DNA from 2 places in the Pseudomonas sp. DTU12.1 genome. Region 2 is predicted to be linked to the other one. Evidence: predicted binding sites of a transcription regulator. Region 2 holds the regulator's gene; the other holds the start of a gene.
What was found. Region 2 encodes FliA, which starts transcription of late flagellar genes. Its sites were predicted from a motif close to CTAAAGTTTNNNNNNNNNNNGCCGNTAA; they were not measured.
Positions count from the first base shown of each region.

Region 1: the regulator FliA is predicted to act here: its motif matches at 1,246-1,273, upstream of motA (flagellar motor stator protein MotA).

Region 1 covers NZ_CP045254.1:768,204-771,618, forward strand. The annotation lists gene GDV60_RS03320 (HDOD domain-containing protein) at 1-1,174, opposite strand, end outside; gene motA (flagellar motor stator protein MotA) at 1,341-2,192, shown strand; gene motB (flagellar motor protein MotB) at 2,196-3,218, shown strand; gene rsgA (small ribosomal subunit biogenesis GTPase RsgA) at 3,368-3,415, opposite strand, start outside.
Region 2 covers NZ_CP045254.1:1,917,108-1,920,522, forward strand. The annotation lists gene flhF (flagellar biosynthesis protein FlhF) at 1-819, shown strand, start outside; gene fleN (flagellar synthesis regulator FleN) at 920-1,753, shown strand; gene fliA (RNA polymerase sigma factor FliA) at 1,750-2,490, shown strand; gene GDV60_RS08515 (chemotaxis response regulator CheY) at 2,659-3,033, shown strand; gene GDV60_RS08520 (protein phosphatase CheZ) at 3,052-3,415, shown strand, end outside.

The DNA of each region.
Region 1 (3,415 bases), 1.1 Mb from region 2:
CGGCCATCAGCAGCATGACGCGCTGCATGCCGCTGGCCACCAGGGCCTCCTTGGCGCAGGTGGTCAAGTGCATGGCGTTGGCGAAGCGGCTCGGCTCTACCAGCAACTCGCTGCACCGCTTGCGCCAGATCGCCAGGGCTTCGGCTGTGGGCGGTGGTGCTGGCAGCAGGCCGCGATGCACGCGCTGCACATGCCATGGCCAGATCAGCGCCAGCGCTGGATGCCAGAGGCCTGGGGTCAGGGTATGGCGGGCACTGATGGCGGCCTGTTGGTGCACTTGCTGCTGCACATCGGCCAGCGGTTGTTGCAGGTACAACGCCGTGAGGTACTGCCAGCGCTGGGTGTGCGGGCAGGTCCAGGACTCTTGCGCCGCCAGTGCCATGCCATTGGCCAGGAGCACGGTGTTGGCCGGCTGGTTCAGCCAGCGGCGCAACGCGGGATCGTCATCGAGTTTTTGCTGCTGGCTCAGCGGCACTTCATCGCGGGCGATGTGCAGGGCCTTGACCAGCAAACGTTGTTCCTTGAGCAGCAGTTGGTAGCCCTGAGACACCCAGATCGGCAAGCGCCAGGCCTCGGTCAGCCCCAGGCACAGCTCCAGCAGGCGCACACCAAACAGCTCCTGCTCGACCTTGCGTGCCGACTGGCCCTTGTGGATCACCCGCAGTTCCCATTCTTCGAGGAGCTTGGGGTAGGCCACGGCCATCGGCCACAGCGGCGAGAGAAACAGCAGGCTGCCCCAATGGATATCCTGCCAAAGGCGCGCCAGGCGGCTGGCGAACAGGCCGCTGGCTTGCTGCGAGGCATGTTGGCTGATCAGTTGCAGTTGGCGCAGGGCCACGGGGATTTCATTGAGTGGCACTGACGGCAGGCGTGCGAGCAATTCTTCGGTGCGCTTGAGGCCGAGGCGGTTGATCGCCACTTCAAGGTTTTCTGCGGGTTCCGCCAGGCTGCCGTGGGCCTGGTTATTGGCTTCGCGCATGACGCTCAGGACCAGTGCCGGGCTGTCTTGCATCAGCTCTGCAATATCTCGCAACGAACGGCGGCTGTCGCCGATGGCCTTGCACACGGCCATGTGGCTCGCTTGCGGGACGGGCAGGTGAATCTCGTCCAGGCGCTTTATCCAGCCGGCCAGAGAGTTGGGTTTTGTAGTTGGGACTGTCGTTTCGTTTGCCATGATTGGGGCGCGATCATCACTTGCGGTCAACACGCCCGGAGCGGGCCGAACTGGCTTTTCGCCTTAACGGGCTATAGTCTGGCGCAGTTTTGCCGATAAGTAGAAGAAGAGTTTTTAGATCTTCCGAATATGTCCATGAACCCGACGGCGCAAGTACTCATCCCCTATGGCTAAAATTATCGGCATCATCGTCGTCATCGCAAGCGTGCTCGGCGGATACGTTCTGTCCCACGGTAAAATTGCTGCGCTGATCCAGCCCTTCGAAGTGCTGATCATCGGCGGTGCGGCGTTTGGCGCTTTCCTGCAGGCTAACCCAGGCTACATGACCATGCACGTGGTCAAAAAGTCGCTGGGTATGTTCAGCTCGCGCTTTTCCCACACGTTCTACCTGGAAGTGCTGGGCCTGGTCTACGAGATCCTCAACAAGAGCCGCCGTGAAGGCATGATGGCTATCGAAGCTGATATCGAGGACGCCGCGGCGAGCCCGATCTTCGCCAAGTACCCGGCCGTGCTCAAAGACGACCGCATGACGGCCTACATCTGCGACTACCTGCGCATCATGTCCTCCGGCAACATGGCCCCGCACGAGCTGGAAGGCTTGTTCGACATGGAACTGTTCAGCCTCAAGGAAGAACTCGAACACCCATCCCACGCCGTGACCGGCATCGCCGACGGCATGCCCGGCTTCGGTATTGTCGCGGCGGTACTGGGTATCGTGGTGACCATGGCGTCCCTGGGCGAAGGCGACCAGGCCGCGATCGGCATGCACGTTGGTGCGGCGTTGGTGGGGACCTTCTTTGGTATTCTCGCCGCTTATGGTTTCTTTGGTCCGCTGGCCACCTCCCTGGCCCACGATGCCAAGGAAGAGCTCAATATCTACGAAGCCATCAAGGCGTCGCTGGTGGCATCCGCTTCGGGCATGCCGCCGTCCCTGGCCGTGGAATTCGGGCGCAAGGTGTTGTATCCGAAGCACCGTCCGAGCTTTGCCGAGCTGGAACAAGCAGTTCGCGGTCGCTAAGCCATGGAAAACAACCAGCCAATCATCATCAAGCGCGTCAAGCGCTTCGCGGCCGGGCACCACGGCGGCGCCTGGAAAATCGCGTTCGCCGACTTTGCGACGGCGATGATGGCGTTCTTCCTGGTGCTGTGGCTGATGTCCACTGCCACCCCTGAACAGAAGATCGCCATTGCCGGTTATTTCAAGGATCCCATCGGCTTCTCCGAGAGTGGTACGCCGTTTGTGATCGACCTGGGTGGTTCGCCTGAGTTGGCTCCCGAGCGCACCATCAACCCGGAAGTGCAAACCGAAGCGCCCCAGGAAAACATCCCGATCGAACGCCAGACCGTCGAAAGCATGGCCGAACAGGTCGAGCAGGAGCGCCTGGAATTGTTGCTGCAAGAGTTGCAGAACAAGGTGGATGAGAACCCGCAACTGCAAAAATTCAAGGACCAGATCCACTTCCAGATCACCCCGGATGGCCTGCGTATCCAGATCATGGATGCGGCTAACCGCCCGATGTTCGATTCTGGCAGTGCGCGCTTGAAGCCTTACTTCGAAGACATCCTGCTGGCCATGGCCGACACCATCAAGGCAGTGCCGAACAAGATCAGCGTCAGCGGCCACACCGATGCCAAGCCTTATTCGGGCCTGGGTGATTTCGGCAACTGGGAGCTGTCTGCCAACCGCGCCAACGCTGCGCGTCGTGCCCTGGTGGCCGGCAGTTATCCGGATACCCAGGTAGCGCGCGTGGTGGGTTTTGCTTCATCGCAGCTGTTTGATGTCCAGGACCCGTTCAACCCGGTCAACCGGCGCATTGATATCGTCGTGCTGACCAAAAAGGCCCAGCGTGCGATTGAAGGTGATCAGGTACCCACACCGCCAGTGCCGACCCAAGGCGATGGCGCGCCGGGCGAAGTGCCGGTTGACCCGAACGCGCTGCCGCCAGAGCAGCAGCCGTTGCCAGCGCATGAGTTGCGCCAGAAGCTCAATCTGTTTGATGAGGGTGGGGTGAAGGCTCCCGGAGAAGCCCCGGCCGGGAGCTGATGCGCTTTGTGTGGGAGCGGGCTTGTGTGGGAGCGGGCTTGCTCGCGAAGACGTCGGCCCAGTAAACATTGAGGTTGGCTGACCCACCGCTTTCGCGGGCAAGCCCGCTCCCACACAAGCCCGCTCCCACACATGCGTGTGCCTACAACTTAATAGCTGCTCTCTGGCAAGCTGGCGATGATCGAGCGATAGCTGTT
Region 2 (3,415 bases):
CGTCGCCTGCAACGCATCGGCTTGTCCGGCCCGTTGTCGCGTGACCTGCTGGAGCTGACCACCGGTATCGAAGAACCTCGCCAGGCCTGGCGCATGCTGCTGGCCCACTTGGCGCGGATGATCCAGACCCCGGAAATCGAACCCCTTGAAGAAGGTGGCGTGATTGCCATGGTCGGCCCTGCCGGCATGGGCAAGACCACCACCCTGGCCAAGCTGGCCGCCCGTTATGTACTTAAGTACGGCGCCCACAATATTGCCCTGGTGAGCATGGACAGCTACCGCATCGGTGCCCAGGAACAGCTCAAGACGCTGGGCCGCATCCTCAATGTGCCGGTGACCCATGTCGACCCGGGCCAATCCCTGGCCAACGCCCTCGACCCGCTGCTGCGCAAGCGCGTGGTGCTGATCGATACCGCCGGCCTGCAAGCCAGCGATCCGGCGTTGCGCATGCAACTGGAAAGCCTGGCCGGGCGTGGGATCAAGTCGAAAAATTACCTGGTACTTGCAACAACCAGCCAAAAACAGGTTCTGACTGCTGCGTACCACAGCTACAAGCGTTGCGGGCTGGCCGGTTGCATCCTGACTAAGCTGGATGAAACGGCAAGCCTGGGCGAAGTGTTGAGCCTTGCCATCAGCCATGAACTACCGGTCGCCTACCTGACCGACGGGCCGCGGATCCCGGATGACTTGCATCTGCCGCGCCGTCATCAGTTGGTCAGCCGTGCAGTCAGTGTGCAAATGCAGGACGAACCCAGTGAAGAGGCGATGGCGGATATGTTCGCCGACCTCTATCACAACCCAGCCAAGCGGGTCGGCTGAAGGCAACATGAAACACAGTGCAATGTACCTACATCGATGGTCTGCTACCGCGGCCACCCTATGTAGCCTGCGGCTAAGCAAGACAAGGTAAAGAAAGAACATGGGCAGCATGCATCCCGTACAGGTGATCGCGGTGACCGGCGGCAAAGGTGGCGTCGGGAAAACTAACGTGTCAGTGAATTTGTCCCTGGCCCTGGCAGAGCTTGGCCGCCGCGTCATGCTGCTGGATGCCGACCTGGGCCTGGCGAACGTTGACGTTCTGCTGGGACTGACGCCCAAACACACCCTGGCCGATGTCATCGAGGGCCGCTGTGAGCTGCGCGACGTGCTGTTGCAGGGGCCAGGGGGGATTCGTATCGTCCCGGCCGCCTCCGGCACCCAGAGCATGGTGCATCTGAGCCCGGCGCAGCATGCCGGCCTGATCCAGGCCTTCAGTGATATCGGCGACAACCTCGACGTGCTGGTGATCGACACCGCCGCCGGGATCGGCGAGTCGGTGGTCAGCTTCGTACGCGCCGCGCAGGAAGTGTTGCTGGTGGTCTGCGACGAACCCACCTCGATCACCGACGCCTACGCCCTGATCAAGCTGCTCAACCGCGACTACGGCATGAACCGCTTCCGCGTGCTGGCCAACATGGCCCAGAGCCCGCAAGAGGGGCGCAACCTGTTCGCCAAGTTGACCAAGGTCACAGATCGCTTCCTCGATGTCGCCTTACAATACGTCGGCGCAGTTCCCTATGACGAGTGTGTGCGCAAGGCTGTGCAAAAGCAGCGTGCAGTCTATGAAGCGTTCCCTCGTTCGAAATGCGCGTTGGCGTTCAAGGCAATTGCTCAGAAGGTCGATACCTGGCCACTGCCCGCCAATCCCCGGGGGCATCTGGAGTTTTTCGTCGAGCGATTGGTGCATCAGACGAGTGCAGGACCGGTGCTATGACAGCCAGCGGCTACAACCTTTACAAAAAATCAGCGCGTGACAGCCAGGGCGAATTGATCGAGCGCTATGCGCCTCTGGTCAAGCGCATTGCCTACCACCTGCTGGCACGCCTGCCCGCCAGTGTCCAGGTCGAAGACCTGATCCAGGCGGGGATGATCGGCCTGCTCGAAGTGTCGACCAAGTACGACGCGAGCAAGGGTGCGAGTTTCGAGACGTATGCGGGTATCCGCATCCGTGGCGCGATGCTCGATGAAGTGCGTAAAGGTGATTGGGCGCCGCGTTCGGTCCACCGCAATACCCGGATGGTGAGTGACGCAATTCGCTCAATTGAAGCAAAAACCGGTCGCGACGCTAAAGATCACGAAGTTGCGGCCGAACTCCAATTGAGTCTCGACGATTACTACGGGATTTTGAACGATACCTTGGGCAGCCGCCTGTTCAGTTTCGACGACCTGCTACAGGACGGCGAACATGAAGGGCTGCACGAGGACGGCGCGAGCGCTCACCAGGAGCCTTCACGCGACCTGGAAGATGAACGCTTCCAGGGCGCCCTGGCAGAGGCGATTGCCAACCTGCCGGAGCGTGAGCGGCTGGTGTTGGCGCTGTACTACGACGAAGAGCTGAACCTCAAGGAAATCGGTGAGGTCCTGGGGGTCAGCGAATCGCGGGTCAGCCAGCTACATAGCCAATGCGCGGCCCGCTTGCGGGGGCGTTTGGGAGAGTGGCGAGCGCGCTGACAGGCAGTGTGGGGACACTGTGAGCGATAACCGCCAGGGCGCAAGCCGGGCGGGAGCGGCTCGTGGTGCGCCCCGGCAGTCCTTTTTGTGTAATGCCTGTTGAATGATATGGCGCGCCCAGGTGCTGGACGCGTTTAAGACTGCTTGGAGGTCGAATTGGACAAGAACATGAAAATCCTCATCGTTGATGACTTCTCAACGATGCGGCGGATCATAAAAAACCTGTTGCGTGACCTTGGGTTCACTAACACGGTCGAGGCGGATGACGGTATTACGGCGATTCCGATCCTCAACAGCGGGAGCATCGACTTTCTGGTAACCGACTGGAACATGCCTGGCATGACCGGTATCGATCTGCTGCGCCATGTGCGCGCCGATGAAAAACTGCGCAATCTTCCGGTGTTGATGGTGACCGCCGAAGCCAAGCGTGAACAGATCATTGAAGCCGCCCAGGCTGGGGTCAACGGCTACGTGGTCAAGCCATTCACTGCATTGGCGTTGAAAGAGAAGATCGAAAAGATCTTTGAACGCATCCACGGTTGATGTCGCCACGGGGGAGCTATGGAGCATAAAGAAACATCGCAGGGGGACTTTGAGTCGACCTTGAAAAAACACGCTCACCAGTTGGTCGACAGCCTTGAAAAAGGCCAGTTCGGCGACGCGGTGCAGTTGATCCATGAGCTCAACCAGACCCGCGACCGCGGCCTGTACCAGGAAGTGGGCAAGCTCACCCGTGAGTTGCACAGTGCGATCGTCAATTTCCAGATCGACCCGCACATGCCCCAGGCCGAGGAAATCTCGCAGATCACCGATGCCACCGAACGCCTGTCCTATGTGGTCAGGCTGACTGAGGCGGCAGCCAATCGCACCATGGACCTGGTGGAAAACGCCACGCCTCTGGTGAACGGCATGGCCAATGAGGCCA